DNA from 3 places in the Azospira inquinata genome. Region 2 is predicted to be linked to each of the others. Evidence: predicted binding sites of a transcription regulator. Region 2 holds the regulator's gene; each other region holds the start of a gene.
What was found. Region 2 encodes sigma-54, which starts transcription at its own class of promoters, with help from an activator protein. Its sites were predicted from a motif close to TGGCACGCTTNCTGCTNA; they were not measured.
Positions count from the first base shown of each region.

Region 1: a site for sigma-54 is predicted at 7,186-7,203, ahead of Azoinq_RS11635 (circularly permuted type 2 ATP-grasp protein). Genes of this name have one in related genera too.
Region 3: a site for sigma-54 is predicted at 2,758-2,775, ahead of nifE (nitrogenase iron-molybdenum cofactor biosynthesis protein NifE). Genes of this name have one in related genera too.

Region 1 is NZ_CP064782.1:2,529,192-2,539,690, reverse strand. Features, by position in the region: gene Azoinq_RS11665 (cytochrome c) at 1-262, shown strand, start outside; gene Azoinq_RS11660 (c-type cytochrome) at 273-1,184, shown strand; gene Azoinq_RS11655 (response regulator transcription factor) at 1,237-1,896, opposite strand; gene Azoinq_RS11650 (sensor histidine kinase) at 1,886-3,682, opposite strand; gene Azoinq_RS11645 (proteasome-type protease) at 3,862-4,590, opposite strand; gene Azoinq_RS11640 (alpha-E domain-containing protein) at 4,713-5,654, opposite strand; gene Azoinq_RS11635 (circularly permuted type 2 ATP-grasp protein) at 5,725-7,149, opposite strand; gene Azoinq_RS11630 (CobD/CbiB family protein) at 7,536-8,456, opposite strand; gene Azoinq_RS11625 (CoA pyrophosphatase) at 8,716-9,372, opposite strand; gene Azoinq_RS11620 (hypothetical protein) at 9,362-9,616, opposite strand; gene Azoinq_RS11615 (retropepsin-like aspartic protease family protein) at 9,639-10,265, opposite strand; gene Azoinq_RS11610 (type 1 glutamine amidotransferase) at 10,312-10,499, shown strand, end outside.
Region 2 is NZ_CP064782.1:1,647,769-1,658,267, reverse strand. Features, by position in the region: gene ribBA (bifunctional 3,4-dihydroxy-2-butanone-4-phosphate synthase/GTP cyclohydrolase II) at 1-149, shown strand, start outside; gene ribH (6,7-dimethyl-8-ribityllumazine synthase) at 151-624, shown strand; gene nusB (transcription antitermination factor NusB) at 635-1,138, shown strand; gene thiL (thiamine-phosphate kinase) at 1,234-2,187, shown strand; gene Azoinq_RS07565 (phosphatidylglycerophosphatase A family protein) at 2,165-2,656, shown strand; gene Azoinq_RS07560 (CinA family protein) at 2,661-3,191, shown strand; gene bfr (bacterioferritin) at 3,274-3,762, shown strand; gene Azoinq_RS07550 (PAS domain-containing protein) at 3,808-5,364, opposite strand; gene recA (recombinase RecA) at 5,476-6,510, shown strand; gene recX (recombination regulator RecX) at 6,503-6,943, shown strand; gene lptB (LPS export ABC transporter ATP-binding protein) at 6,956-7,705, shown strand; gene Azoinq_RS07530 (RNA polymerase factor sigma-54) at 7,778-9,280, shown strand; gene hpf (ribosome hibernation-promoting factor, HPF/YfiA family) at 9,297-9,620, shown strand; gene ptsN (PTS IIA-like nitrogen regulatory protein PtsN) at 9,772-10,257, shown strand; gene hprK (HPr(Ser) kinase/phosphatase) at 10,226-10,499, shown strand, end outside.
Region 3 is NZ_CP064782.1:1,322,315-1,332,813, reverse strand. Features, by position in the region: gene nifK (nitrogenase molybdenum-iron protein subunit beta) at 78-1,598, shown strand; gene Azoinq_RS06050 (2Fe-2S iron-sulfur cluster-binding protein) at 1,665-2,012, shown strand; gene nifE (nitrogenase iron-molybdenum cofactor biosynthesis protein NifE) at 2,812-4,224, shown strand; gene nifN (nitrogenase iron-molybdenum cofactor biosynthesis protein NifN) at 4,276-5,640, shown strand; gene nifX (nitrogen fixation protein NifX) at 5,663-6,094, shown strand; gene Azoinq_RS06030 (NifX-associated nitrogen fixation protein) at 6,087-6,548, shown strand; gene Azoinq_RS06025 (CCE_0567 family metalloprotein) at 6,580-6,777, shown strand; gene Azoinq_RS06020 (hypothetical protein) at 6,806-7,192, shown strand; gene fdxB (ferredoxin III, nif-specific) at 7,234-7,533, shown strand; gene Azoinq_RS06010 (nitrogen fixation protein NifQ) at 7,597-8,052, shown strand; gene Azoinq_RS06005 (TOBE domain-containing protein) at 8,179-8,607, opposite strand; gene Azoinq_RS06000 (TOBE domain-containing protein) at 8,812-9,630, shown strand; gene modA (molybdate ABC transporter substrate-binding protein) at 9,658-10,428, shown strand.

The DNA of each region.
Region 1 (10,499 bases), 880 kb from region 2:
CTTCCCCGCCCTGGCGGGCAATCCCTCGGTGATGGCCAAGGACCCCACTTCCCTGATCCGTATTGTCCTGGCCGGCGGCCACATGGCCACCACCCAGCACGACAAGCTCCATTTCGCCATGCCCGCCTTCACCCAGCTGAGCGACCAGGAGGCCACGGACATCCTGAACTTTATCCGCAGCAGCTGGGGCAACCGGGCCGACCGGGTGAGCCTGGGCGAGGTGGCCGCTGTGCGCAGCGCCCTGCCCCCGGCCCATGAGTGAGGAGAGCACCATGAAAACCACAAAAACAATCCGCCAACGCCCGGGGCTGCGTCCCCTCACCCTGGCCTGCCTGGGCATCCTGGTCAGCCTGGGAGCCCTCAATCTCCCGGCCCGGGCCGATAACGACGGCGCCCAGGCCAAGGCCCCGGCGAATCTGCCCAAAATCCGGGCGCCCCACGACAGCGCCCTGCCCCCCGGACCCCAGGGGGACCAGATCCGCTATGGTCGCCGCCTGCTAACGGAAACCAAGCGCCTGCTGCCGGACCATGTGGGGGATGCCCTCAATTGCACCAGCTGCCACCTGGCCGGGGGCAAAACCCCCAAGGGTTCCCCCTTCGTCGGAGTGGCCCACCGTTACCCGGCCTACAATCCCCGGGCTGGCCGGGTGGTCACCCTGGAAGAGCGCATCAACGGCTGTTTCCTGCGCTCCATGAACGGCAGCAAGGTGCCCCCGGAATCCAAGGAAATGCAGGCCATGGTGGCCTACATGAACTGGCTCTCCAAAGACACCCCGGCCAACGGCAAGGTCCAGGGGGGCGGGGTGGGCAAAATCAACAAGGATTTGCTGCCCGATCCGGTGAATGGCAAGCGGGTCTATGACGCCCAATGTGCCGTCTGCCACGGCCAGAACGGGGAAGGGGTGAAGAACGCCCGGGGCGAATATGTGTTCCCGCCCCTGTGGGGCAAGGACTCCTTCAATGTGGGGGCGGGCATGGCCCGGACCTACACGGCGGCGGCCTTTGTCAAAAACAACATGCCCATCGGCCACGGCCTCAACGCCCCCCTGGGGCAAGGCGGCGTCCTGAACGATCAGGAGGCGGTGGATGTGGCGGAATATTTCTCTCACCAGCCCCGGCCCGATTTCCCGGCCAAGGTGAATGACTGGCCCAAGGGCGGCAAGCCCAAGGACGCCCGCTACTAAGCCTCGCCCCCTGGCCGTAGCGGCTTTGGCGCCCCGGACGCGGGCGGAGTGACTAGGACTCCGCCAGCAGTTCCGGGGCGATTTTCATAATTAGCTGGGCCAATTCCGCCGCCGAACGGAGATCCAGCTTTTCCACCAGATGGTTGCGGTGGGCCTGGACCGTCTTGTCGCTGATGCCCATGGCCCGGGCGATGGCCTTGTAACTCCAGCCCCGGGCCAGGCCCACGGCCACTTCCCGTTCCCGCTCGGTGAGGCTGAAAAAGCGTTCCCGGGCTGCCTTCCAGGCATCCTGCTGGCTGGTTTCGGCCACGGAGCGGCGCACCGCCTGGGCAATGGCGTCCAGGAGAGCCTGATCCTTGAAGGGCTTTTCCAGAAATTCCACCGCCCCCTGCTTCATGGCCTGGACCGCCGTCCCCACGTCCCCGTGGCCGGTGATGAAGACGATGGGCAGGGCACAGCCGATTTCTCCCAGCCGCTGTTGCAGCTCCAGACCGCTCATGGTGGGCATGCGCAAATCCAGCACCAGACAACCGCAGCCCAGATCTCCGGCAGCGGCCGCTGCGAGAAACTGCTCCGCCGCCCCGTATTCCGCCGCCCGCCAGCCTAGGGATTCCACCAGAAAGGCCACGGAGCGGCGCATGGCGGCATCGTCATCCACCACATGGATGGTGGCCTGGGGGGCTTCGGCCAGGGAAGGAAAACTAGGGGACATGGGCAGGTTCCTCGCAGGGCAGACTGATTTCCATCACCAGACCGGGCCCGCCGTCTTCCGGGGAATGGGCGGCGATGGCCCCACCGTGGGCTTCCAGGATGCGCTGGCACATGGATAGCCCCAGGCCCACCCCGTCTTCCTTGGTGGTAAAAAAAGGTTCAAACAGCCGTTCCCGGTCCCCGGGGGCCAGGCCCCGACCCCGGTCCGCCACGGCCAGAGTGACCCGGCCCGGGGCCCGGCCCAGGATCAGGGAAATGGCCCGGCGCTCTTCGGGCAAATCCCGGGCTGCGTCATAGGCATTTTTCAGAAGATTGAGGAGCACCTGCTGGAGTTGCAGGGCATCCCCTTCCACGGTCAGACCCGCCAGACAGCCGCTCTCCGACGCGCCGGAAGGGCCGCAATGGAGCTGGATGTCCGGGGCCCGGGCCACCATGCCGCGAAACAGCACCACGGTCTCCCGGGCCAGGGCACACAGGTCCAGGGGCGCCTTGCGCACCGGCCGCTTGCGGGAAAAGGCCCGCACCTGCTCCATCACCCGGGCGGCCCGTTCCGCCTGCTGTTCGATGGTCTGGCAGCCTTCCAGCAGAGGCGCCGGGTCCAGGCGGCCCCCCTGAATGCGGTAGGTCATGCCCCGGGCGAAATTGCCGATGGCGGCCAGGGGCTGGGCCAATTCGTGGGCCAGCATGGAGGACATTTCCCCCAGCACCCCCAGGCGCCCCAGGTGATCCAGCTTTTCTTCCTGGCGCCGGGCCGCTTCTTCCGCCTGCTGACGGGCTTCCAGGGCCGCCTGGAGTTCCCGAGTGCGGCGATGGACCAGCACTTCCACCCGCACCGAGTGGGCAGCCATGGCGGCCAGCACCAGCAGAGCCAGGGCCAGGCCCCACCAATAGTCCCGCAGCAGGGACCACAGGTCCCGGGGGCCCAGGGCCGCATAGGGACCAATGCCCAGGTCCCGGAACACCCCGTGCACCGGCTGGTAATCCGTGGGCACGGTCCACGCCACCCCGTTGCTGGGGGGCAAGCTGAAGAGTAGATGGGAGACCCGCCGGGTCAGATCATAGGGGGTGCCCCGCAGGGCGGCCAGGGACCAGTCCGGATAAAGGGGGGTGGAGTGGCGGCAGCCCAGTTCGTCCCCCCGGACCTCCCCCAGCACCTTGAAATCCCCGGCCTTGACCCGACCCGCCGCCACCAGGTGTTCCAGCACGCAGGCTCGGACAATGCCCCCATCCACCTCCCCTTTCCCCACCGCCTCCACGATGTGGTTCAGGGGAAAGCCGGAGAAAATCAGGGCGGCAAAATCCCGCCGGGGCTCCACCCCGGCCCGGCGCAGTTCCCGCCAGGCCAGCTGGTAGCCGCTGAAGGCATCCTCGCTCACCGCCATGACCCGCTGGCCCTTGAGGTCCGTAAGCCGGTTCAAATCTCCCCGGTCGGCCCGCACCAGAATGGTGGAAGCCACGCTATGGCTGGGGGAAAGTCGGGGGGAGCTTTCCAGGGTGGCAAGGCGCATGGCCCCGGACTTGGCTTCCATTTCCACGAAAAAGCCGCTGCTGGCGATGAAAAAATCCACCTCCCGGCGTTCCACCGCCCCCCGCAGCCCGGCCAGATCATAGGCTTGCAGGCGCACCCCCCGGTCCCCCAGGGCCCGTTCCAAGGAGCTGGCAAAGGGCTGCCACTCCCGCTCCGCCGCCGGGGCCCCCTCCGGGGCCAGAACGCCGATGCGCACAACCGGCGGGGCGGCCAGGGCACTGGGGCCCAGACCCAGGAGGCAGGCCATGATCAGAAACATCCGCCCCAGCCAGCCCCAAGGGGCCTGCCCCCGGCGGGGGAGCCCCGCCCAGGAGCGTTCCTCTGCCGGCAAAGGATAAGCGCTGGCCCCGGGGCCGGAGCAATCCCGGCTCGGGAGAACCGTCGAGCCACCCCGCCCGGGGACCCGGAGGAGGCGATTGGGGTAAATCGGTGCCTGCCTCAATCCCACTCCGGGTCCGGCAGTTCGGCGAAGACCTGGCGCAGCCGTTCCCCCCACTGGTTGCGGATCAGGGTGAAATAGGGATTGTCCTGGCCGATCTTGATCTGGTGGGTGACCCGGAAGCCATCCTTTTCATAGACCAGCAAATCCAGGGGCAGGCCCACGGAAAGGTTAGAGCGGATGGTGGAATCCATGGAAATGAGGGCGCATTTGGCCGCCTCGTCCAGGCCCGCCACCTTTTTCACCACCCGATCCACAATGGGCTTGCCGTACTTGGATTCGCCGATCTGGAAATAGGGGGTGTCGGGGGAAGATTCGATGAAATTACCGGCGGCGTAGATCTGGAACAGGCGGGGCGCCTCGCCCCGGATCTGTCCCCCCAGGATGAGGCCGGCGGCGAATTCCACATTGAATTCCTGGAGCGCCTCCGCATCCCGCTTATGCACCTCCCGCAGGGCGTCCCCCACCAGCCGGGCCGCCTCGAACATATTGGGGGCGTTGTAGAGATTGGGCTTGTCCGGGGAGCCCAGGTGTTCGTTGAGAATATTCACCACGGACTGGCTAATGGACAGGTTGCCCGAGGTAAGGAGCACCAGCACCCGGTCTCCGGGGCGCTCCCAGACGTTCATTTTGCAGAAGGTGTTGATGTGATCCACCCCCGCATTGGTGCGGGAATCGGAAAGGAAAACCAGGCCCGCATCGAGCCCCATGGCGACGCAATAAGTCATGACGGTGACGGCAGTAGGGAAGGAGGAATGGTAACGGCGGGCCGCCGCTCCGGCAATGGCCGGGCGGACAGGCGCCGCCGGAAAGAAAAACAGCCCCCGGGCAAATCCGGGGGCCAGGGGCCTCAGGTGGCCGGCACCAGGAAATCCTGGGAAATATGGTTGCCCAGGTCGTAGATGGCATCCATGAAGTCGGTAAGGTATTCGTGCAGCCCCCCAGCCAGAATGTCCTCGGTGCGGGCGTAATGGAGCCGGGCGTGGAGCAGGCCGGAGCGGCGGCAGGTCTCGGCGGACTGCTTGTTGGCCACCAGGCTAAGCATGTAATCCACCTTATCCAGACAGTGGTGCAGGGAGCGGGGCATGTCCTTGCGCAGCATGAGCAGTTCCACCACCCGAGCCGGGGTAATCACGTCCCGGTACACCTTGCGATACACCTCAAAGGCAGACAGGGAGCGGAGCAAGGCACCCCACTGGTAGAAATCCGTCACCCCGTTGCCCTCGTCCCCGTTCTGGAGAAAGTGGTATTTCACGTCCAGGATGCGGGCCGTGTTGTCGGCCCGTTCCAGCAGGCCCCCCAGGCGGATGAAGTGGGCGGCCTCGTCCAGTAGCAGGGTGCCCAGGGTGACGCCCCGGATCAGGGCGGTGCGCATTTTCACCCACTCGAAAAATTCCGTGATGCCCCCGGCCCGGATCTGATCAAAGCTCTGGTGGCGCAACTCGATCCAGGTGGAATTGATGGTTTCCCACATTTCCGAGGTCAGGGTGCCCCGCACCGCGTGGGCATTTTCCCGGGTGGAACTGAGGCAGCTGTAGATGGAGGAAGGATTGTCCTCGTCCCGCACCATAAAGCGCATCACATTGGCGGCGGTGGGCTCCCCGTAGGCTTCCGCAAAGGGCTTTTCCAGGCTGTTGAGGACGATCACGGCATGCCAGTTCTGGTTGGCCGCCGCTTCGCTCTGGGGCACCAGGGACATCTGGTAGGTCACGTCCAGCAACCGGGCCAGGTTTTCCGCCCGCTCGGTATAGCGGGACATCCAATAAAGGTGGTCGGCAGTACGGCTCAGCATCATGTGCTCCGTTTTTTCGCGCTTGTTACAGATGGTCTCCCCGGCGGCTTTCACCGCCGGGCTTCCGTGCTCAGTCTTCCAGCACCCAGGTGTCCTTGGTGCCGCCCCCTTGGGAGGAATTCACCACTAGGGAGCCTTCCCGCAGGGCCACCCGGGTCAGGCCGCCGGGCACCATGGTCACTTCCTTGCCGGACAGGACAAAGGGGCGCAGGTCGATATGGCGGGGGGCGATGCCCGCGTCCACATAGGTGGGGCAGGTGGACAGGGCCAGGGTGGGCTGGGCGATGTACTTGTCCGGATGGGCTTCCAGACGCTGGCGGAAGACTTCGATTTCCGCCCGGGTGGAGGCGGGCCCCACCAGCATGCCGTAGCCCCCGGCGCCGTGCACCTCCTTCACCACCAGCTCGGGAAGGTGGGCCAGGGTATAGGCCAGGTCCTCCGGCTTGCGGCACATGTAGGTGGGCACGTTGTGCAGGATGGGTTCTTCCCCCAGGTAAAAACGCACCATGTCCGGCACATAGGGGTAGATGGACTTGTCGTCCGCCACCCCGGTGCCCACGGCGTTGGCCAGGGTTACCCGGCCCGCCCGGTAGGCCCGCAGAATGCCCGGCACCCCCAGCATGGAATCGGGACGGAACACCTGGGGATCCATGAAGTCATCGTCGATACGCCGGTAGATCACATCCACCCGTTGGGGCCCCTGGGTGGTGCGCATGTACACCGTGTCGTTCTCCACGAACAGGTCCCGGCCTTCCACCAGCTCAATGCCCATTTGCTGGGCCAGGAAGGTGTGTTCGAAGTAGGCGCTGTTGTAGGCCCCCGGGGTGAGCAGCACCACCGTGGGGTCGGACACCCCGTTGGGGGCCGAGGCCCGCAGGGTTTCCAAAAGCAGATCCGGATAGTGTTCCACCGGGGCAATCTTGTTGCTGGCGAAGAGTTCGGGGAAGAGGCGCATCATCATCTTCCGGTCTTCCAGCATATAGGACACCCCGGAGGGCACCCGCAGGTTGTCCTCCAGCACGTAGAACTCCCCGGCCCCGGCCCGCACCAGATCCACCCCGGCGATGTGGGCGTAGGTGTTGGCCGCCACATCCACTCCCCGCATCACTTCCCGAAACTGGGCGTTGTTCTCCACCTGTTCCCGGGGGATTTTCCCGGCCTTGAGAATTTCCTGGTCGTGGTAGATGTCGTGGAGAAACAGATTCAGGGTCTTCACCCGCTGCCGCAGCCCGGCCTTCAGGGTCAGCCATTCCTGGGAGGGAATGATGCGGGGAATGATGTCGAAGGGAATGAGCCGCTCCGTGCCCCCTTCTTCCCCATACACGGCAAAGGTGATGCCGACCCGGCGGAAGGCGATATCCGCCTCCACCCGCTTGCGGGCAATGCGATCCGCTGGGGTATTGCCCTGCCACTGGAGATAGGAACGGTAGTGGTCCCGCACGGCGCCATCGCTGCCGCCGCAATACATTTCGTCGTAATAGGTGGGTTTGCTCATGGTTTTATAGCCGTTTCAGTATTGGCTAATACTTGCCTAGCAGAGGCCGTGCCAGGTGAGAAAATTCAAACAGCTCATAGACTTAATATAACGCCCAGCCCATGACCGGGGAATTTTTCTCCGGGATCGCACCAAAACCGAGCATGCCGCGCCCCCCTGGTGCGGTCTCTAGCCCGCCCCTGCCAGCCCGGAAGGGACGCCCCAAACACAGGCATTCCCCATCATCCCCCCCAAGCTTTGCAAGGCCTTTGCAGACCTGCCACCTTTTACCCCTGAGCGGCAATCCTGGCCCGCCCCGCCCCATCCGATCCCCGGCCATAAAAAAAGGCCCGTCCGGGCCTGATAGTGCAGGGGGCGGCCCGGGCCGCCCCCTCAGGGAAAAGGCGCTACCCCACCCAGGAAGCCACGCCCAGGAGCAGGAGCAGCAGCAACCACAGCACCAGGGCCCGCCACACCAAGCCCACCGTACTTTGCATGAAATCCGCGTCCGCCTCTTCCCCCAGGCCCAGATCGGCCCGTTCCGTGAGTTCCCCGTTTTCCACCAAGGGCTGGCCCAGACGCACCCCCAGGGCACCAGCCCCGGCGGCCAGAATCACGCCCCGATCCGGGTCTTCCCATTGGGCCGCCTGATTGCGCCAGCAGTAAATGGCGTCTTCAAAATCCCCCACGATGGCGAAAAACACTGCGGTCACCCGGGCGGGCACCCAGTCGATGAGGGCAAAGGCCTGACGGGGGAAATCCCCGAATTCGCCAAAATCCTCCCGGCGCTGCCGTCCCCAGCGTTGGGCCAGAAGGGCGGCCAGACGATAGACGATGGCCCCAGCAGGACCGGGCAATACCAGAAACCAGAGCACCACGGCAAAAACGTGGCGGTGGGAAGCCACCAGGGCTTCTTCGATGGACAGCCGGGCCACCTCGCTGGAGGAGAGATTTTCGGCGCTGCGCCCCCGCCAGGCCCCCAGCAGTTGGCGGGCCCGGGCCAAATCACCGCAGCGCAAGGCTAGATGAATATCGGTGAAATAGTGGCTGAACTGGCGAAAGCCCAGGGTCAGATAGAGCACCGCCACATTCCAGGCCCAGGCCAGCAGGGGGCTGATCCAATCCAGGAGAAAATAGACGGCGGTCACCACCAGCACGGGGGGCAAGAGGGCGGCGCACCAGCCCAGCAGGCCATGGCGGCGTTCCCCCGCATTCAGGCGGTCTTCAAGGAAATCAGCCCAATGCAGGGCCGGGTCCAGGAACAGGCGACGGGACAGGGGACGCAGCTGTTCCAGCAACAGGGCGGCAATTAGGGAAAGTAGGCTCATCCCGGGTCAAAATCATCCATAAAGCACGGCCACAGGCCGGGAAATCCAGCCCCGGGCCAGGGACGCCTCCCTGGTTCCGGTGACCGGCGGGGGCACCAAGATACCACAAAACCCGGACGCCAGGCCCGGCCCCGCCACGAGGATGAAACGTTAACAGACGTTAGCGAATTTTACGCGGAGATCGGCACCATTTCCCCCAACAACTTCCCTCCAGGGGCTTGCCTCCTCCTTGTCCCCTTCCCCTTTTTCTACCAGGGACCTAAAGCCGCCTCTCCCCTTCTTCCAACAGACTGGCTAGGGACAGGATCATGCCGGCGGTGGCGCCCCAGATGAAATATTTGCCGTAGGGCAGGGCGAAGTATTCCCGTTCCCGGCCCTGCCACATCACCCGGTGGCGCTGGCGATTGGCTGGGTCCAGAAGAAAGGCCAGGGGCACCTCGAAAATCTCCGCCACCTCAAAGGGGTCGGGCACCAGGGCCAGGGGCGGACGCAAGGCCCCCACCACCGGGGTGACGCGAAAGCCCGTACTGGTGCGGTATTCGGGGAGACAGCCGAAAAGCTGGACCTGGGCCGGGTCCAGACCCACCTCTTCCCGGGCTTCCCGCAGGGCGGTCTGGTGGGGGCCCGTGTCTTCCGGCTCCCGACGCCCCCCGGGGAAACTGATCTGGCCCGGATGGTCCTTGAGATGGGCGCTGCGCAGGGTGAGAAGCACGGACACCCCCTCGGGACGGCAGACCAGGGGGAAAAGCACGGCGGCGGGGGTCAGAATGCCTCGATCGGCCACCCCGGCTTCCACCACGGGCGGCCGAGGGCGATCCGTGGCCGCCAGCAGACGGGCCAGGGGTTGAAGTTCCTCAGGCAGGGGGAAATCCCCTGCCGCCCCGGGGCGGGGCGCCCCTCCTGCTTCAAGCCCCATCAATACGGGCCTGCACCGAGGCCAGGGCGTCTTGCAGCAAATCCTCGGGCAAGCCGTTGATCAGGGAGGAAAGGAGATTGGCCGCCGCCATGGCTCCGGCGGGTAAACGGGCCGTATCCAGTTCAGCCACCAGAGCCGCCGCCGCTCCCACGCTTTGGAGCAGGGTTTGGCGCTCGGACATGAGCATTTCGATTTCCTGGCCGAGCATGACGGACTTACCCAGCGTTTTTTTCCCTGAAGGCATACCTTTTCCTAGTCGATAAATTTCAATAACGGCGGCGCAATACCATGCGCTCCCCGTCCCGTTGCATTTCCATGCGATTGAGGAAACTCATCCCCAACAGCACCACAGGCAGGTCCTTGTCATGGACCAGCCCTTCCACGTTGGTGAGGGTCAGCCCCCCCACGGTGACTTTGTTCAGATTAACCCGGTAGGCCCGCACCGGGCCGTCCGCCGTCTGGATCATGGCTGGCGTCCCCTGGCTGGCATCCACCCCGGCCCGGCGGGCATCGCTCCGCCCCATGGACACCAGGGTGGCCCCCGTATCCACCAGGAAGCGGACCGTGGTGCCATTGACCATGCCGGTGGTCATGAAATGGCCGTTGCCGTCGGCGGACAGCACCACGGAGGCCTGGTCCCCGCCCCCAACCGAGACCACCTGCTGGCCCACCCGCAGATTGCGGCGCTGGCCCCCCACTTCCACCACGGCACTGTTGCTGCCCACGGAAATGAGCTTAATGCCCCCGTCTCCGGTTTTTCCTACGCTGAAGATGCGGGGCGATCCCCCATCCACGGAGAGCATGGCCTTGCCCGGCATCAACCCGGCCAGGGCCACATCCACGGCCTCTGCTCCGGCAGAAACCCCCAGCAGACATAGGCAGGTCACCAGCACCCGGCTAAAATGCCCCGGTCTTTCCTTTATACCCTTCCCCAACACCATGCGCCCCATTGCCATTTTTCGCCACTCCCCCACTGAAGGTCCGGGTTATTTTGCCACATTCCTGGAAGCTCACGGCCTCGCCTGGGAACTCATTCCGGTGGACGAAGGCGCCCCCATTCCCGCCTCCGCCCAGGCCTACAGCGGCCTGTGTTTCATGGGGGGCCCCATGAGCGTGAATGATCCCCT
Region 2 (10,499 bases):
ACCCCCGCATCTACGGTATCGGCGCCCAGATCCTGCGCCAGCTGGGGGTAGGCAAGATGAAGCTGCTCTCCAGCCCCCGCCGTATGCCCTCCATGACCGGTTTTGACCTGGAAGTCACCGGTTTCGTCACCGATCCGGAAAGTCTCTGATATGGCCCGTTTCAACAACATCCCCGAAATCGACACCAACCTGGACGGCCACGGCCTCAAGGTCGGTCTGGTCATGAGCCGCTTTAACCAGGACGTCTGCGAAGGCCTGCTGTCTGCCTGCGTCACCGAGCTGCAACGCCTGGGCGTGGCCCCGGCGGACCTGCTCATCTGCACCGTGCCCGGCGCCCTGGAAATTCCCCTGACCCTGCAAAAGCTGGCCGGCAGCGGCCACTACGACGCCCTCATCGCCCTGGGCGCCGTTATCCGGGGCGAAACCTACCACTTCGAGGTGGTTTCCAACGACGCCTGCCGGGGCATTCAGGAAGTGCAGCTGGATTCGGGCATTCCCATCGCCAACGGGGTGCTCACCACGGAAGACGACGACCAGGCCCTGGCCCGGATGGAAACCAAAGGCAAGGACTGCGCCCAGGCCGCCGTGGAAATGGCCCGCCTCTACCAGGCCCTGGCCCAATAAAAAGCGCACCATGACCGACATCGACAAGCAATCCGCCAAACCCGCCGCCAAAGCCCACCGCAACGGCGGTAACAAGTCCCCCCGCCGCCGCGCCCGGGAATTCGCCCTGCAAGGCCTGTATCAATGCCGCTTCGGCGGCCAGGACGAAGCGGCGGCGGAAGCCCATCTGGGGGAAGCCTCCACCTTCGGCAAGGCCGACCGGGAATTTTTCGTCGGCCTGCTGCGGGGCGCCCGGGCCCAGGAAGCCGAATTGCAGGAACTCCTCGGCCCCTACCTGGATCGGCCCATGGACGAACTGTCCCCCATCGAAGCCTGCATCCTGCTCCTGGGCGCCCTGGAACTGCGCCAGTTCCCCGAGACCCCCTACCGGGTCATCATCAATGAAGCCATCGAGCTGGCCAAATCCTTTGGCGGCACGGACGGACACAAGTTTGTAAACGGCGTGCTGGATCATCTGGCCGCCCAACTGCGGCCGGAGGAAGTGGCCGCCCGGCAAAAGCAACAGCAACCCTAACCGGTCCTGGTCGCCAGGGGGGCGCCGCCCCCTTCCCCCACCGGTTTTTCGGGCAGCGGGGTTTCGCCCCCCGCGCCCTTGCGGAAGGAAGGCCCATGCCCAGCGAATTTGAACTGATCGACCGCCACTTCGCCCGTCCCACCCCGGGCGCCGTCCTCGGCCCGGGGGACGACTGCGCCCTGCTCCAGCCCACCCCGGGCATGCAGTTGGCCGCCACCACGGACATGCTGGTGGCCGGGGTCCATTTTCTGCCGGAAACGGACCCGGAACGCCTGGGCTGGAAAACCCTGGCGGTGAATCTATCCGACCTAGCCGCCATGGGCGCCCAGGCCCGCTGGGTGCTCCTGGCCGGCGCCTTCCCGGAAGACGATGAAGACTGGATCGCCGCCTTCGCCAAGGGCTTTTTCGCCCTGGCCCAGCTCCACGGAGTGGATGTGGTAGGGGGCGACACCACCCGGGGCCCCCTCAATCTCTGCGTCACCGCCCTGGGGGAACTGCCCCCCGGCCAGGCCATTACCCGGAGCGGCGCCCGGGCCGAAGACGACCTGTGGGTATCCGGCACCCCGGGCCTGGCCTCCCTGGGCCTGGCCCACGCCCAACACAAAACCCAGCTTGCCGACGATTTGGCCACCACCTGCCTGGAAGCCCTGCGCCGTCCCCAGCCCCGTCTGGCCCTGGGACGCTCCCTGCGCCGGGTGGCCAGCGCCGCCATCGACGTTTCCGACGGTCTACTGGGAGACATCGGCCACCTGCTGGAACGCTCCAAGGTGGGGGCGGAAATCCGCATGGATCACCTACCGCCCCTGCCCCAGGGCGCCGACCCGGAACTAGCCCGGGCCTGCCAGCTGGGAGGCGGGGACGATTACGAACTGGCTTTCACCGCTCCCGCCAGTCAGCGGCCCACCCTGGCCGCCGTGGCGGCGGTGCTAAAGCTGCCCCTGTGGCGCATTGGCCGCATTACCCCGGCCCCGGGATTGCGCCTGCTGGATGAACAAGGTCAGGAGCTGCCCCTGCCCGCGAAAGGTTTTGATCATTTCCACGCCGCCTAATCTCCGCTTTCTTTTTAGCCACCCGGCCCATTTCGTCGCCTGCGGCCTGGGCAGCGGCCTCTCCGGCTTCGCCCCGGGGACCGCGGGCACTCTGTTCGCCTGGGCGTCCTATGTGCTGATCCGGCCCAATTTCAGCGACATGGGCTTTGCCGTCTTTCTCCTGGCCTGCTTCGTCATGGGGGTGGTAGCCTGCGACCGGACCGGCCGGGATCTGGGAGTGGTGGACCACGGCGCCATTGTCTGGGATGAAATCGTGCCCTTCTGGGGCGCCCTCTTTTTCTGCCCCCCTTACCTGCTCTGGCAGTTAGGCGCTTTCTGCCTCTTCCGCCTCTACGACATTACCAAGCCCCAGCCGGCCCGCTACTTTGACCGGCAGGTGAAAAACGGTTTCGGGGTGATGATGGACGACGTGGTGGCCGCAGGCTACACGGTCCTCACCCTGGCCCTGGCCAAACGTCTGCTCGGATAAACCCATGTCCCCATCCTCCTCCAGCGCCGCCCCCAGCCAATCCCAACTGGAAGCCCTGGCCGCCCGGGTCGGTGCAGCTTTGCTGGCCCGGGGGGAAACCCTGGCCACCGCCGAATCCTGCACCGGGGGCTGGATCGGCCAGAGCCTTACCGCCATTGCGGGCAGTTCCGCCTGGTTTGACCGGGGCTTCATCACCTATTCCAACCAGGCCAAGACCGAGGAACTGGGGGTGCCGGAAGCCCTGCTCGCCCGGGTGGGGGCGGTCAGCGAGCCGGTGGCCGCCGCCATGGCCCAGGGGGCCCGGCGCCAGGGGCGCATGACCTGGGCCCTGGCGGTGAGCGGCATCGCTGGACCCGGGGGCGGCAGCCGGAGTAAGCCCGTGGGCACGGTCTGTTTCGCCTGGGCCGGGCCGGATCAGGTGCTCCAGGTAGGCACCCAGCATTTTCCCGGGAACCGGGAAGAAGTCCGGGCCCACACCGTGGCCCACGCCCTCACCGTGCTTTTGCAACACCTGGATCGCCCCCTGGCCGCCTGAGGGCCGAGCCGCTAACATAGGCTTTCCCACCGGAGCGGGTGCCCCCTCCGGCCTCTTCCAGCCCTTGCCCCAGGAGTCCGCCATGAAAGGTCATAGCCCAGTCCTCAAGCAGCTCAACGAATTGCTGGCCGGAGAATTGATGGCCCGGGACCAATATTTCATCCACGCCCGGATGTACGAAAACTGGGGCCTGGGCAAACTCTACGAGCGTATCTGGCACGAAATGCAGGACGAAACGGGCCATGCGGACTGGCTCATCCAGCGCATCCTGTTTCTGGAAGGCACCCCGGGCATGGTCCCGGCCAAGGCCATGAAAATCGGCAAGACCGTGCCGGACATGCTGAAAAACGATCTGGCGGTGGAAATTTCCGTGGTGAAGGCGGTGCGGGCCGCCATGGCGGTCTGTGAAGCCCACCAGGACTACGTTTCCCGGGACATTCTGCTGAAAATGCTGGACGACACGGAGCAGGATCACGCCCACTGGCTGGAGCAGCAGCTAAAGCGCATTGAGCTAGTAGGCCTGGAAAACTATATCCAGTCCCAGATGGGCGACGCCCCCGCTTCAGCTTAAGAACGAAAGCCACCGGGGGGGATGTTCAGCCCGCCCCCGGGGGAATCAGGAAAGCCGGACCGGCTCCCGTCCGCTGGAATGGGAAAGCCCGGGGGACGGGCTGGCCCCTTCCCCCCGGGCACTTTCCTGGCCCATGGCGACAAAGTGGGTCAATTCTCCCCGGCCGTCCCGCAAGGGCGCCAGGGAAAGGTGCCAGGCCAGGTCGCCACCGTCCTGGCGGCGGCTCACCAGGGCGCCCTGCCAGCCAGCACCGTCCAGCAAGGCCTGCCACAGGGCGGCGCCCCCCGCCCCTTCCCCATCTCCACCTGCGGGCTGGAGCAGGCAGGGCGTTTCCCCCAACAGGTCTTCCAAAGCATAGCCGGTGAGGCGGGTGAAGGCCTGATTGCAATATTCAAAGCACCCCTGGGCATCCGTAATAAAAATGGGCGCCGGGCCCCATTCCATGGCCCGGGAGAACTTTTCCAGGTCCGCTTCCAGCAGACGACGCTCCTGCACATCCCGAAACACCCCGGCCAGCCGGATCACCCGTCCCTGGCTATCCCAGGCCACGGCCTTGCCCTCCCCCCGCAGCCAGCTCCAGTGCCCGCGCCGGTTGGCCCGACGAAATTCCCCCACATAGCGGGCGGCCGAGCCCTGGGCTACCCGGCCCAGACCGGCCAGTACCCCGGCCCGATCTTCCCCATGCACGCCCGTCAGCCAGTCCGTCAGCGCCAGGCGCTGAGGCGGCGGCCCGGCCTCGTCCAGGGCGGCGGCGGCGGATTCCCGAATGGTCAGGAGATCGGTCCCCACCTCCCATTCCCACAGGCCGAAATCCTGCCCGGCCAGGGCTTCCCCCAGCCGGGCCAGACGCTCCTGGCAACGTTGTATCCCCCCGTCCTCCCGGACCCGGGTTCCGGTCACCTCCCGAATGCTGCCTTGCAGCCGGTCCGGCCCCTGGCCATTGCCGGGCACCAGACGCCCTTCCAGGCACAGCACCCGCAGGCCACCGGCCTCGTCCCGCACACGAAAATCCACCCGGCAGCCATCCCGGCCCATGGCCCCCAGGGCCGCCTCCAGAGGACCCCGGTCCTCCGCCAGCACCACGGGCAACCAGGCATCCAGACTATCCCCGGCCCGTACCGCCCCCTGGCCGAACCAGCCGGGAATGGCGCCCCGGCGCCCCAGCAGGCGCCGGCTGCCCGGCTCGGCCCACCACAACAGTTGGCCCTGGGCCGTGAGAATGGCATCCACCCCCCCGTCACTACCCCGCCGGAAACGGCTACAAATCCAGCGCAGGGCGATGCCGAGCACCAGGGCCGCCCCGAGCAAGCCCAGGGAAGCCAGCCAGAGGCGCCCCCCCTGGATATTGCGCTGCCATAAGCCCAGAAGCATGGCGCCCCAGACCAGGGGAGCGCTGCGCAGACCCAGCGCGGCCAGGCAGGCGCCCGCCAGGATCAGGGGCAGGAACTGGTCCGCCGCCCCCCAGGAGGGGCCCAGAGCCCCTCCCAGGCAGACCGCCCCCAGGGAGAGGCCAAAAGCCAGGGCCAGCTGCCCCCCCAGGGGGAAACCGGTGAAGGAAAAGGGTGGGGCCCAATAGGGGCGGAGTCGGCGAAGAACATTCATTTGGGATAGAAATTGCCTGACTTTGGCCCCCGGAACAATTGGGGCTTACACGTATCCGTGCCCGCAAGGTTTGTGCCATAATCGGACGCTTGTTTTTGGGGATTTCGAGCCATGGAAGACAATAAGGCTAAGGCGCTCGCCGCCGCGCTGGCACAGATTGAAAAGCAGTTCGGCAAGGGCTCCATCATGAAGATGGGCGCCACCGAAGTGGACAAGGGACTGGAAGTCATTTCCACCGGCTCCCTGGGGCTGGACGTAGCCCTGGGCGTGGGCGGTCTGCCCCGGGGCCGGGTGGTGGAAATCTACGGTCCGGAATCTTCCGGGAAAACCACCCTGACCCTCCAGGTCATTGCCGAAGCCCAGAAAAAAGGGGGCGTGGCCGCCTTTATCGACGCGGAACACGCCCTGGATCCCCAATACGCCCAGAAGCTGGGCGTCAAGGTGGGTGACCTGCTCATTTCCCAGCCGGATACGGGGGAACAGGCCCTGGAAATCGCCGACATGCTGGTCCGTTCCGGGGGCGTGGATGTGATTGTGGTGGACTCCGTGGCCGCCCTCACCCCCAAGGCGGAAATTGAAGGGGAAATGGGGGACTCCATGATGGGCCTCCACGCCCGTCTGATGAGCCAGGCCCTGCGCAAGCTCACCGCCAACATCAAGAAAACCAACACCCTGGTGATTTTCATCAACCAGATCCGGATGAAGATCGGCGTCATGTTCGGCAATCCGGAAACCACCACCGGGGGCAACGCCCTGAAGTTCTATGCCTCCGTGCGTCTGGACATCCGCCGCATCGGCTCCATCAAGAAGGCGGACGAGGTGATCGGCAACGAAACCCGGGTCAAGGTGGTGAAGAACAAGGTCTCCCCCCCCTTCCGGGAAGCCATTTTCGACATCCTCTACGGGGAAGGCATTTCCCGGGAAGGGGAAATCATCGAGCTGGGCGTGAACAACAAGATCGTGGAAAAGTCCGGCGCCTGGTATTCCTACAACGGGGAAAAGATCGGTCAGGGCAAGGACAATGTGCGGGAATTCCTCAAGGCTAATCCCGCCCTGGCCCAGGAAATCGAAGCCAAGATCCGCACCGCCGTGGGGGTGACCAAAGCTGCCCCCGCCCCGGAAGCCCCTACCCCCGGGGATGACTGAAAGCCTGCGCGGGCGGGCCTTGCGCCTGCTCGCCTCCCGGGAACACAGCCGTCTTGAACTGAAACGCAAGCTGGCTTCCCACGCCGAAAGCGGCGAGGAACTGGAATTGCTGCTGGACGAGCTGGAGAAAGCCCGCCTGCTTGCCAATGACCGTTACGCCGAACAGCGGGTCACCGTCCGCGGCGGCCGCTACGGTAACGCCCGCCTGGCCGGGGAATTGCGCAGCCAGGGGGTGGATGACACCACCATTGCCAACGCTTTGGCCCAGGCCGGGGATGAAACCGAGCGGGCCCTGGCGGTCTGGCGCAAAAAATTCGGCAGCCTGCCCCAGGATGCCCAGGAGCGGGCCAAGCAGGCCCGTTTTCTGGCCGGTCGGGGTTTCGGCAGCCCAACCATCCGCCGGGTGCTGCAAGGCACCTGGGATGACGAGTAAAAGGTTCGCACCATGTCCGACCCGCAAGACAGCCAAAAAGGCCACATTCTTTCCGCCCACAACCTGAAGAAGCGCTACAAGGCCCGTACCGTGGTCCAGGACGTGTCCTTCGAGGTCTGCTGTGGGGAAGTGGTGGGGCTACTGGGCCCCAACGGGGCGGGGAAAACCACCTGTTTCTATATGATCGTGGGTCTGGTGGCCGCCGATGGGGGCGCCATCTGGCTGGACAACCAGGAACTGACCCACCTGCCCATCCACCGCCGGGCCCACATGGGGGTCTCCTACCTGCCCCAGGAAGCTTCCGTGTTCCGCAAACTGAATGTGGAAGAAAACATCCAGGCGGTGCTGGAACTCCAGGAACTGGACCCGGAGGCGACCCAGAGCAAGCTGGAGGAGCTGCTCGACGAACTCCACATCGGCCATCTACGCCACACCTCCGCCGCCGCCCTCTCCGGCGGGGAACGGCGCCGGGTGGAAATCGCCCGGGCCCTGGCCACCTCCCCCCGCTTCATCCTGCTGGACGAACCCTTCGCCGGGGTGGACCCCATCGCCGTGCTGGAAATTCAGAAAATCATCCGTTTCCTCAAGGAACGGGGCATCGGCGTACTCATCACCGACCACAATGTGCGGGAAACCCTGGGCATCTGTGACCGGGCCTGTATCATCAATGAAGGCCGGGTACTGGCCGCTGGTGGGCCGGATGAGATCGTTTATAATGAAAATGTAAGAAAAGTCTATCTGGGTGAGCATTTCCGCCTCTAATCACCCCTTTCTCCCCCAACAGCAGCCCGTCTGCGGAGAAGTCATCGTCATGTTTTCTCCCATCACGCGCCCATGAAACCGACCCTCCAACTTAAACTTTCCCAGCATTTGGCGCTCACGCCCCAACTGCAACAATCCATCCGGTTGTTGCAGCTGTCCACGCTGGAACTGAACCAGGAGCTGGAGAAGTACCTGACGGAAAATCCCCTCCTGGAACGGGAGGACGAGGATTTCGACGGTCCTTCCGGGCCTGCCGCCGGGGAAGGAAGTGACAGTGCGGCCCCTGATCCGGCGGGCACCACGCCCCGGGAAACGGAGCGGGGCGAGGATGATAGCCGGGAGCACGGGGAGCCGGGGGAAAGCGCCGAAACGGGCATCCGTGCCAGCGACGAGGGCAATGCCCTGGCCGCCGGGGAGGATGACGGCTGGTATGCGGAGGGCAGCTATCCTTCCGCCTCCCGGGACGAAGAAGACGATTCGGATTACCAGGACATCCAGGCCGCCAGCACCTCCCTGCGAGACCATCTGGCCTGGCAGTTAGGCCTCACCCCCCTGAGTGACCGGGACCGGAATCTGGTACGCTTTCTCATTGAAGCCCTGGACGACGACGGCTACCTGACCCAGCCCCTGGAAGAACTGGCGGACGCCCTGCCCCCGGAGCTCGAAATCGACCTGGACGACCTGCTCATCGCCCTGCGCCACCTCCAGCATTTCGACCCCACCGGAGTGGGGGCCCGCTCTCCCCAGGAATGCCTGGCCCTGCAACTGGAAGCCCTGCCCCCGGAACCCACCCGGGATCTGGCCCTGCAACTGGTGCGCCAGTATCTGGAACTCCTGGCCGGACGGGACTTCACCAAGCTGAAAAAGCTCCTGGGCTGTGACGACGACCAGCTACGGGCCGCCGCCCATCTGGTGAAGAGCCTCAATCCCCGCCCCGGGGCCCAGTACGCCCCCCTGGATACCCGCTACATTATTCCCGACGTGGTGGTGCGCAAGCTACGCAACCAGTGGGTGGCCAGCATCAACCCGGACGCCTATCCCCGGCTGCGCATCAACCGCCTGTATTCGGATATTCTCTCCAAACACCGGGGCTCCTCCCTGGCTGGCCAGCTCCAAGAAGCCCGCTGGCTGATCAAGAACGTACAGCAGCGCTTTGACACCATTCTGCGGGTCTCCCAGGCCATCGTGGAACGCCAGCGCCAGTTCTTCGAACACGGGGAAGTGGCCATGCGCCCCCTGGTACTGCGGGAAATCGCCGAGGTGCTGGGGCTCCACGAATCCACCGTTTCCCGGGTCACCACCCAGAAATACATGGCCACCCCCCGGGGCATTTTCGAACTCAAGTATTTCTTCGGCAGCCACGTGGCCACGGAAGCGGGGGGCGCCTGTTCCGCCACCGCCATCCGGGCCCTGATCAAGCAGTTGATTGGCGGGGAAGATGCGAAAAAGCCCCTTTCCGACAGCCAGATTTCCGAGATTCTCGGGCAACAGGGCATTGTGGTGGCCCGCCGGACCATAGCAAAATACCGGGAGGCGTTGAACATCCCGCCGGCTAACCTACGCAAGACCATCTAACCAAGGAGTAAATAATATGAACCTGCACATCACCGGCCATCACGTCGAGGTTACCCCGGCTATCCGCGAATACGTCAGCAGCAAGCTGGATCGGGTGCTGCGCCACTTCGACAACGTCATTGAAGTGAATGTGATCCTCACCGTGGAAAAGCTGAAGCAAAAAGCGGAAGTCACCGTCCGGGTGCCGGGCAAGGACATCTACGTGGAAAACGAAGACAGCGACCTGTACGCTTCCGTGGACGCCCTGGTGGACAAGCTGGACCGCCAAGTGATCAAGCACAAGGAAAAGGGCCTGGCCCACAACCGGGACAGCATGGATAAGCACATCGGCGAAGCCTAATCGCTAGCACCGCCGCCGCCCCACCCAAGGGGGCGGCTACGGTGGCCGAGCGTCGCCTTTTCCGCTATGATCCGGCCACCTGAAGGGTCTCCCTCCCGCCCCCCGGGTTTCTTGTTTCTCCCATCGTCTTTCCGGGGAGTACCCTAGCCCCATGGACCTCATCGCCAAACTCCTTCCCCCCGCCAACATCGTCCTGAATCTGGAAGCCAGCAGCAAAAAGCGCGCTTTCGAGCAGGCCGCCCTGTTGTTCGAAAATAACCTGGGGGTTGCCCAATCCACGGTTTTTGCCAGCCTGTTTGCCCGGGAAAAGCTGGGCTCCACCGGCCTGGGCCAGGGCGTGGCCATTCCCCACGGCCGCTTAAAGGGCATCAAGGAAGCCGCCGGCGCCTTTCTCCGCCTCACCCACCCCGTGGCCTTCGACGCCCCGGACGGCAAGCCGGTAGATCTGATGTTCGTGCTCCTGGTACCGGAGCAGGCCACGGAACAACATCTGCAGATTCTTTCCGAGCTGGCCCAGCGCTTCTCCGACAAGCTGTTCCGGGAGGCCCTGCGCCATTGCGACAGTATGGACGACGCCCACCGCCTGTTCACCGATTGGGGAAATCATGCGGAAAATCAGCATCGCGCAGCTGTTTGAAGACCATCGGGAACGCCTCGCCCTGGAATGGGTGGCAGCCCTGGGCAGCGAACGCTTCATCGATCTGAAACGGCGGGGCAACAACTACGGTGCCGATCTGGTCGGCCACCTCAACGTCATTCACCCGGAACGGCTCCAGGTCATCGGCTTCGCCGAACAGGCCTGGCTCACCAAGGCCAATCCGGAGCGCCTGAAAAACCAGATGCAGGACATGTTTGCCGCCGAACCACCCGCGGTGATCG
Region 3 (10,499 bases), 330 kb from region 2:
GGGTTAGGAAGCGGTCGGAAACTTGAAGCGCCATTGGTGCGGGGATGACCGCCCGGGGCGTAAAAAGGAGATTCAAAATGCCGCAATCCGCTGACAAAGTGCTCGACCACAACGAGCTGTTTAAGCAGCCCGAGTATCAGGACCTGATGGCCCGGAAAAAGGCCTTCGAAGAGGCTCCCTGCGCCGACAAGGTGAAGGAAACCGAAGCCTGGACCAAGTCCTGGGAATACCGGGAAATCAATTTCAAGCGGGAAGCCCTGACCGTCAATCCGGCCAAGGCCTGCCAGCCCCTGGGCGCCGTGCTGTGCGCCTCCGGCTTTGAAGGCACCCTGCCCTATGTGCATGGTTCCCAAGGCTGCGTGGCCTACTTCCGCTCCCACTTCAACCGCCACTTCAAAGAACCTTCCTCCTGCGTTTCCGACTCCATGACGGAAGACGCGGCCGTGTTCGGCGGCATGAACAACATGGTGGACGGTCTGGCCAACGCCTACGCCCTCTACAAGCCCAAGATGATTGCCGTGTCCACCACCTGCATGGCGGAAGTGATCGGCGATGACTTGGACGCCTTCATCAAGACCGCCAAGCAAAAGGGTTCCATCCCGGAAGAATTCCGGGTGCCCTTCGCCCACACCCCTTCCTTCGTGGGCAGCCACATCACCGGTTACGACAACATGCTCAAGGGCATGCTGACCAACCTGTGGGCCGGTCAGGAACGGAAGGAAAGCAACGCCATCAACGTCAATGGGGGCTTTGACGGCTACTGCGTGGGCAACAATCGGGAAATCAAGCGCATGCTGAGCATGATGGGCGTGGATTTCACCCTGCTCTCCGATCCTTCCGATGTGTTCGATACCCCGGCGGATGGGGAATTCCGCATGTACGACGGGGGTACCACCATCGAAGCGGGTAAGGCGGCCATTAACGCCAAGGCCACCTTCCTGCTGCAAGGCTTCTGCACCGCCAAGACCGGGGAATTCATCAAGACGGCGGGCCAGGAAGTGGTGGCCCTGCACAACCCCATCGGGGTGACGGCTACGGACGCCTTCCTTATGGAAGTGTCCCGGGTCACCGGCAAGCCCATCCCTGAATCCTTGGAAAAGGAACGGGGCCGGCTGGTGGATGCCATCGCCGACTCCCAGGCCTATCTCCACGGCAAGACCTTCTCCCTGTTCGGCGATCCGGACATGGTCTACGGTCTGGTGAGCTTCCTCCTGGAAGTGGGGGCCGAGCCCAAGCACATCGTGGTGACCAATTCCACCAAGGAATTTGATGCCGCCCTGAATGCCCTGCTGGAAGCCAGCCCCTTCGGCAAGGAAGCCAAGCTCTACGCTGGCAAGGATCTGTGGCACCTCCGTTCCCTGATGGCCACGGAACCCACGGACTTCCTCATCGGTTCCTCCCACGGCAAGTTCCTGGAACGGGATACGGGGGTGCCTCTGATCCGTATCGGCTTCCCCATCTTCGATCGGCACCATCATCACCGCTTCCCCATCTGGGGCTACCAAGGCGGCCTGAATGTGCTGGTGAAGATTCTGGACAAGATCTTCGACGTGCTGGACCAAGATACCAAGGGCCTCAGCTTCGACGTGGTGCGCTAACCCCCAGCCCCGCCCCCATGCCCCCTTTGGGGGGGCCGGGCGGGGCTTTTTTATGCGGAGTCTTCCATGCCCAACGTAACCTTCATTTCCCCGAAACTGAAAAAAGACGTCACCGTTTATGCGGTCACCGGTTCCCGGGGCACCCTGTTGCAATTGGCCAAGGACCATAAGCTGCCCATTGACTTTGAGTGTCAGGAAGGCAATTGCGGCTCCTGTGCGGTTCAGGTCATGCCCCTGGGACACAAGCCGCCCCTGGCCACCCACCTGACGGAAAAGGAAAAGGTGGCCCTGGTTCTGGCGGGCAAGATCAAAAAAAGCGATCTGGCCGATCTGGAAGTGAAAGATGTGGCCCCGGTGTGGCGTCTGGCCTGCCAGTACATGCTTCTGGATGAAGATATTGCGGTGAAGTTCTAGGTCGGAGGCTTCGGGGGGCAGTGCCGCCACCGGGGGAAGCCTTCCCTCAGCCTTAAAGGGCGCTCCCGCTGGGGCGCCCTTTTTCTATCCGTTAGTCGGGCCGGTGGCTGGGAATCTGACTGGATGGGGCTGGTTCCTATGCGACAAATTTGTGGGTTTTCCCCCCAAAAATGTTCCGGCCGCGCCATCCGCCCTGTTCCTCAAAGGGGCGGGTTGTTTTTGATATCGCCATGATTTAAAGCGATTTTTGAGAATTTCGAGGAGCTGGCACGACATTCGCTAAATAGGGTTACCAAGTCTGACGAGCCGGATTCATGACGGCCGGCCCGCCAGGTATGGGAGTAGTGATGGTTTCGACGTCGTGCGGTGACGTTGGCCCCCCGGCCTTAGCCGGTTGGGGGGTCTCTTTTCCCCCATCGCAGGGGAATTGCCGCCCCGTTTGAGCCCCCAAGAATTTCGGAGGTCTGCCCGTCAGGCCCCCTGTACCAGTGTCGCACCGGTGTGTGGGTGACTCTCTCCCAGCCTACGCACTCCCCCCAATAGAGAAACTCCCTTTCTCTATCCATAAGAAAAGGCCGGCGGCCCGGGTTTCCGGGCCGCCCGAGCCTTACTCCGCTCCGCCCTTCCCCCCTGTGACAAAGCCCCCCTGGATGTGTCGCCTCCCTGACATTGATCGGGCCCGGTAGCTCCTGAGATTTTATGGAAACCACCGTGTTATCAGCCCCTTGGAAAAACCGGGGCCGCGTGGCACCAAACCTGCTTTTAGAGGGGTGACAAAAAAAGATGTAGGAGAGATGACATGAGCGCGTTGAAACAGCGGGTCGCCAGTGTCCTGGAAGAACCCGGGTGTGCCAAGAATCAGGCCAAGGGGGACAAGGAGCGCAAGGCCGGGTGCCGCAAGGTGCTGACCCCGGGGGCAGCGGCCGGGGGCTGCGCCTTCGACGGGGCCAAAATCGCCCTCCAGCCCATTGCGGACGTGGCCCATCTGGTCCATGGCCCCATTGCCTGCGAAGGCAACTCCTGGGATTCCCGCCATACTTTCTCCTCCGGCCCCCAGATTTACCGTACCGGCTTCACGACGGACATGAACGAAATGGACGTGGTGTACGGGGGGGAGAAAAAGCTGTTCCGCGCCATCAAGGAAATCATCGACAAATACGATCCTCCCGCCGTATTCGTCTACCAGACCTGTCTGCCCGCCATGATCGGGGACGACATCGAGGCGGTGTGCAAGGCGGCCGCCGCCAAATTCGGTAAGCCCGTGGTGCCGGTCAATGCCCCCGGGTTTGTGGGCAGCAAGAACCTGGGCAACAAGCTGGGCGGCGAAGCCCTGCTGGATTACGTCATCGGCACCCGGGAACCCGAATCCACCACCCCCTACGACATTAACTTGATCGGGGAATACAACGTGGTGGGGGAACTGTGGCAGATCAAGCCCCTTTTCGATGAGCTGGGCATCCGCATTCTCGCCACCATTTCCGGGGATGGCCGCTACAACGACATTGCCTGTGCCCACCGGGCCCGGGCCGCCATCATGCTGTGCTCCCAGGCCCTCATCAACGTGGCCCGGAAAATGGAAGAACGCTACGGCATTCCCTATTTTGAAGGGAGCTTCTACGGCATTTCCGACATGAGCGACTGCCTGCGCAAGATCAGTGCCCTGCTGGTGCAGCGGGGCGCCCCGGCGGATTTGTTGGATCGGGCTGAAGCCCTCATTGCCCGGGAAGAGGCCAAGGCCTGGGCCCGTTTGGAAAGCTACAAACCCCGGCTCAAGGGGAAACGGGTACTGCTCTTCACCGGCGGCGTGAAATCCTGGTCCGTGGTCTCCGCCCTTCAGGAAGTGGGCATGGAAATCGTCGGCACTTCCATGCGCAAAACCACCATGAACGACCGGGAAAAGGTGAAAGAAATCATGGGCACGGACGCCCACATGTTCGATTCCCTGCCCCCCCGGGAAATGTACCAGCAGCTCAAGGACGCCAAGGCGGACATCATGCTGTCCGGCGGCCGCTCCCAGTTCGTGGCCCTGAAGGCCAAGACTCCCTGGGTGGAAATCAACCAGGAGCGCCACCACGCCTTGGCGGGCTACGAGGGCATCGTGGCCCTGGTGGAGGAAATCGACAAAGCCCTCTACAACCCCATCTGGGCCCAGGTGCGGGAACCCGCCCCCTGGGAAAAGCCGGACTGGGGCTGGGAAGAGGAGGCCCTATGAGCGCCCTGGCCCTTTCCCTTCCTCGGTTTGCCCCCGCTTCGGAGCTCGCCCATGACTGACATTAAGAGCAATAAAAAGGCCTGTGCGGTCAATCCTCTGAAAATGAGCCAGCCCATCGGCGCCGCCCTGGCCTTTCTCGGCATGGACGCCTGCCTGCCCCTGATGCACGGCTCCCAGGGCTGCACTGCCTTCGGCCTGGTGTTGTTCGTCAAACACTTCCGGGAAACCATTCCCCTGCAAACCACGGCCATGAACGAGGTGACCACGGTGCTGGGGGGCCTGGAAAACGTGGAGCAGGCCCTGCTCACCATCCACAAAAAATCCCATCCGGCCCTGGTGGGCCTGGTGTCCACTGGCATTACGGAAGCCAAGGGGGACGATGTGGAAGGCTTTCTGGCCCTGATCCGGGAACGGCATCCGGAACTGGCGGATATGGAGGTGGTGTTTGTCTCCACCCCGGATTTTGCCGGAGCCTTCCAAGACGGCTGGGCCAAGGCCGTGACCCGTATGGTGGCCAAAATCGCCCGGCCCTCCGGGGTGCGGCGGCCCTGGCAGGTGAATATTCTGCCCGGTTGCCATCTCACCCCGGGGGACATTGAAGAAGTTCGGGAAACGGTGGAAGCCTTCGGCCTCACCCCCCTGATTCTCCCCGACCTGTCCGGCTCCTTGGACGGCCACATGCCCGAGACCTTTCTCCCCACCACCCTGGGGGGCACCCGTCTGGCAGACGTCAAGGCCATGGGGGAATCGGCCCTGACCATCGCCCTGGGGACCCAGATGGAAGGGGCAGCGGCCAAGCTTAAGGAAATCGCCGGGGTGCCTTACAAGGTCTTCGACCGGCTCACCGGGCTCAAGCCCTGTGACGACTTTCTTGCCCTCCTGGCTCGCCTCTCGGAAAACGAGGTGCCCGCCAAATATCGCCGCCAGCGCAGTCAGCTGCTGGACGCCATGCTGGACGGCCATTTCCATTTCGGCAAAAAGAAGGTGGCGGTAGCCGCCGAGCCGGATCTGCTCTACGCCCTCTGTGCCTGGTTCACGGACATGGGGGCGGAAATTCAGGTGGCCGTGACCACCACCGACAGCCCGGTGCTGGAACGGCTGCCGGCGGAGGAGGTGCTCATCGGCGATCTGGAGGACTTTGAACAGGGGGCCCAAGGAGCGGACCTGCTGGTGACCCATTCCCATGGGCGCCAGGCGGCCGCCCGCCTGGGTATTCCTTTCTGGCGGTGTGGTCTGCCGACTTTCGACCGCCTCGGCGCCGCCCATCGGGTGAGCGTGGGCTACCGGGGAACCCGGGATCTGATCTTCGAGGTGGGCAATGTCTTTATCGAAAACCAGCATGAACACACGCCAGAGCACTCCCAACCCGCCGCCGGGGTCCGGCCCGAAATGCCGGCGGCTGTCTCTTGTCATTGATCAACCCAAGGAGGGGCGCGGTATGAGCAACCCATTGAAAGTGGCCTTTGCCAGCGAGGACCTGAAGACGGTGGATGCCCACTTCGGCTGGGCCCGCCACATCGCTGTCTACGACATCACCCCGGAGGACGCCCGGCTGGTGGAGGTGGTCCAGTTTGAAGGGGACCTGAAAGAAGACGGCTCGGAGGACAAACTCTCCGCCAAGCTCAACGCCATCAAGGACTGCGCCATCGTCTATGTGGCGGCCATTGGCGGTTCGGCGGCGGCCCGGGTGGTGAATATGAAAATCCATCCGGTGAAAGTGCCCAGCCCGGAAAGCATTGCGGAAATTATCGGCAAGCTCCAGGGCGTGCTCCGGGGCACCCCGCCCCCCTGGTTGCGCAAGGCCCTGATGAAGGGCCAGGAACGCAATTTCGACGCCTTTCTGGAAGAAGAGGAAGCCCCCCATGCCTGAAGTCGCCAGCTCCGTAATTAACGATTCCCCCTTTCTCTCCGAGCTCCTCAAGCAGCTCCGTTCCCAGGACAGCTACGGCCACTGGGACGGCAAAACGGATGAGGAGGTGCTGGGCCCCTATGTGGTGGATAAGGAAGCCCGCAAGGCCATCCCCATCATCGACGATCCGGACCCGGACCTGCTCTGGCGCTTGGAACTGTTCTACAACGCCGCCGGGCTGGCCATTGAGCGGCGTACCGGGGCCATGTGCGGCCCCATGATCAAGATGAGCCACGAAGGCTTCGGTCGGGTGGTGCTCATCGCCGGCCGCCTCATAGTCTTCAACAAATACCACCGGGACGTGCACCGCTTCGGTTTCGACTCCCTGGAAGCCATGGCTGCCGTGGGGGACAAGATCGTCAATGAGGCCGCCACCATGATCGGCCAGTTCAGCGCCGTGGTGAATTACGGCTAAGGCGCAGGAAACAAGGAAGGAACAGCACACCATGAGTGAAAGTGCGGAAGAACTGAAGGCCCGGGTAAAGAAACTCTCGGTCCAGGCCACCAACTGGAAGATGAATCTCCACGATCTTTCGGAAGAGCTGCCCATGAACTGGGAAAAGATCATGGAAACAGCCCAGAAAACCCACGATATCTACGCCGCCCTGACCGAGGCGCGGAAGCAGCTGGCCGCCCTGGAATAGGTCCGGATGCCCGTCTGCCTCAAGCCCCATGGAACATCTGCCCGAATTGAACTGGAACGAGGTGGCTTGGCGCCGGGAATGGCGCCGCTTCCTGCCCACGGATTACGCCCGCCGGGTGGCCGTGCCGGTGCGCTTTGCCCTGGCCCGGGACCGGGCGGCGGGAGGCGCCCGGGTCTGGGGCTATGACCGCTGGGGGGAAGCCTGCTTCTACCACCAGGTCTACGAATGCCGGGCGCCCCAGGGCTTGGACGAGGAAGACGGCGAACTGTTCGAGGAAGCCCGCAGCTACGGCCAGTCCCGCATGGCCTGGCGTTTGGGCGGCCAATGGCTGGTCTGCACCCGGGAACACGGGGCAGCCTGTGCCTGTGCGCCGGAATATCGGCATTACACCCTGAGCAAGGGCCTGCCCCGCTAGGGCGGCCCCATTACAACCCAAAGGAAATAAAGGAACTCAAGATGGCCAATTTCAGCGTAACCCTGCCCTCCGGCGTGGAATGGACCCCCAACTTCGTGGCCGGGATCGACCAGGAAAAATGCATCGGCTGTGGCCGTTGTTTCAAGACCTGCGGCCGGGATGTACTGTCCCTCATGGCCGTGGATGACGAAGGGGAACTGGTGGCCCTGGAGGACGGGGATGATGATGACTACGAAAAGAAGGTGATGACCGTGGTCCATCCGGAAAACTGCGTGGGCTGCGAAGCCTGTGCCCGGAACTGTTCCAAGAAGTGCATCAGCCACACCCCGGCCACGGTGTGAGGCGGTAGCCGCCCTTGGTCGGGCGGCGGGCCGGAGGCGGCCGGGGAGGCGAAGGAGAATGTGATGGATGCCCGAAGCTATCTGTCTTTGATGGATCACGCCCGTCTGGCGGCCCTGCCCCGGGAGCGGGACGATGAATACGAGGACATTCTGGCCCTCCTGCTGGAGGCGGCGCCCCCCCCCGGGCCCCTAGACCCGGATCGGCGCCGTCTGGCGGCGGCCCTGGCCCTGGGCTCCATGGGCCAGAACCATCTCTGGCAGGATCTGGGCCTGCCCAGCCGGGACGTGCTGGGCAGGCTCATGGCGGACCATTTCCCTTCCCTGGTGCGGGCCAACCGGCCGGCCATGCGCTGGAAAAAGTTTTTCTACAAGCAACTCTGCGACCGGGCCCAGGTGCGGGCCTGCCGCGCCCCCTCCTGCGGCGTCTGTGCCAGTTACGGGGAATGCTTTGGCAGTGAAGATGGGGCGCCCCTGGTCCATTTCCGCACCCTGCCCGGGGGGCGGGCCTTGCCCGGCTGAGGCCGGGAGGGGCAAGCCACCCGGAAGGGCCTTTTCGGGCCGAGGGATTCCAACTCCGGCTTTTCTCCTACATCCCCCATAAAAAAGCCCCGCTGGGCGGGGCTGGGGGAATGGGGCTGGGGCGAATCAGGCGGGGACGCCCAGGATGACGTGGCTGGCCTTGAACAGCACCGTGGCATCCCGGCCTTCGGCCAGGCCCAGCTCCAGCACCGCGTCGTTGGTGATAATGGCGTACACCGTGCTGCCTCCGGCCAGGGTTACGGCCACTTCCGTATTCACCGCCCCCTTGACCAGCTTGCTCACCTTGCCGGAAGCCCGGTTGCGGGCGGACAGCTTGATATCCCCGTCCTCCGTGAGGAGCATCACCCAGGGGGCCTTGATCAGGGCGATGGCTTCCTTGCCCACCGCCAGTTCCAGGGTCTGGACACTGGTCTGGGTGACGATGGCGGTGATTTTGTCCCCCCCGGCGGTGGTCAGTTCCACTTCCGCGTTAATGGCTCCGGGACGGATGGCGGTGACTTTTCCGCTGAACAGGTTACGGGCGCTGGCTTTCATGTCGGTTCTCCTGGGCAATGCCACAAGCTGGTGCGCTATGCACCAAAGTAGATAATGAACTGCTGCCTGACTGAAACCATTCTAGGAAAAAGCGCTGCTAAGTCACAACCATAGCGACGACAATAGTTCAAAATGATTATGGCAGGCTATTTGCTCCTGCTGTACCGTTGTATAACTCATTACATATTCTGTAAGGAATCTGCCATGCCCCAGAGCAACGCCAAACTGGTGGGCAAGCTGGCCCTGGAAACCGAATTCGGCCCCTTCCTTGGGGATACCCGCATCCGCCTCCTGGAAGCCATCGACCGCCACGGTTCCATTTCCCAGGCGGCCAAGGCGGTTCCCTTGTCCTATAAAGCGGCTTGGGACGCCCTGGATGCCATGAACAATCTGGCGGAAGAGCCCCTGGTGGTGCGTACCACCGGTGGCAAACACGGGGGCGGTACGGTGCTCACCGACTACGGTCGCAAGATCATCGGCCTGTTCCGGGCCATGGAGCAGGAATACCAGGATGCCCTGGACCGGCTGACGGAGCGTATGGACGAGGTGCAGAGCGGGGACATGCGCAAGTTCCAGTCCATGATGCGGCGCCTGTCCATGAAAACCAGTGCCCGCAACCAGTTCGTCGGGAAAATCGTCGGCCTGCGGGAAGGGGATGTGGATTTCGAGGTGCGCATTCGCCTGGAGGCGGACCATGAGGTGGTGGCCGTCATTACCCGGGAATCGGCGGAAACCCTGGAACTGGCCATCGGCAAGGAAGTCTTCGCCTTCGTCAAAGCCTCCTCCCCGGTACTGATTACCGACCCGGCCCTGAAAATCACCGCCCGCAACCAGCTGTGGGGCGAGGTGGTGCAAATCCACGACGGCCCGGTGAATAGCGAGGTCACCCTGGCCCTCTCCGGGGGCAAGAGCGTCACCGCCGTGGTGACCAAAAACAGTATTGAAAACCTGGGCCTGGCGCCGGGCGTCAAGGCCTGCGCCGTGTTCAAGGCCTCCAGCGTGATTCTGGCGGTTTACGCCTGATTTTTTATCTTTTACGAGGAGTGTGTAATGCCCAAACGCTTTTCCCGTTCCTGGCTGGTCGGCCTCTGTTTGGCCGCCGGTATTTCTTCCCTCTCCGCCCTGGCCCGGGCCGATGAGGTAGCGGTGGCGGTGGCCGCCAATTTCACCGCCCCCATGCAGAAAATTGCCGCCCAGTTCGAAAAGGACACGGGCCACAAAGCGGTGCTGTCCTTCGGCGCCACCGGCCAGTTCTATGCCCAGATCAAGAACGGAGCGCCTTTTGAAGTGTTCCTGGCTGCCGACGACGAAACCCCCATGAAGCTGGAAAAGGAAGGGGGCATTGAGCCGGGCAGCCGCTTCACCTACGCCATCGGCAAACTGGTGCTGTGGAGCGCCAAATCCGCCCTGGTGGATGGCAAGGGGGAAGTGCTGAAGCGGGGCGGGTTTGACCACCTGTCCATCGCCAATCCCAAGCTGGCCCCCTACGGCCTGGCCTCCGTGGAAACCATGAAATCCCTGGGCATCTACGACAGCCTGCAAAGCAAGATCGTCCAGGCGGGCAACATTTCCCAGGCCTACCAGTTTGTCGCCACGGGCAATGCCCTGCTGGGTTTTGTCGCCCTCTCCCAGGTTTGGGAAAACGGTCGCCTGAAGTCCGGTTCCGCCTGGATTGTGCCCCCCAAGCTCTATAACCCCATCCGTCAGGACGGGGTGGTGCTCACCAAGGGCAAGGGCAAACCGGCCGCCGAAGCCCTGATGAAATACCTCAAGGGCGCCAAGGCCAAGGCCATCATCAAATCCTACGGCTACGACCTGTAAGCCCGTCTGTCGGCGGACCTTTTTCGGAAGGTTCGCCGGGCTGGCGCCTGGGGGCCCGGCCCCCATTTTTT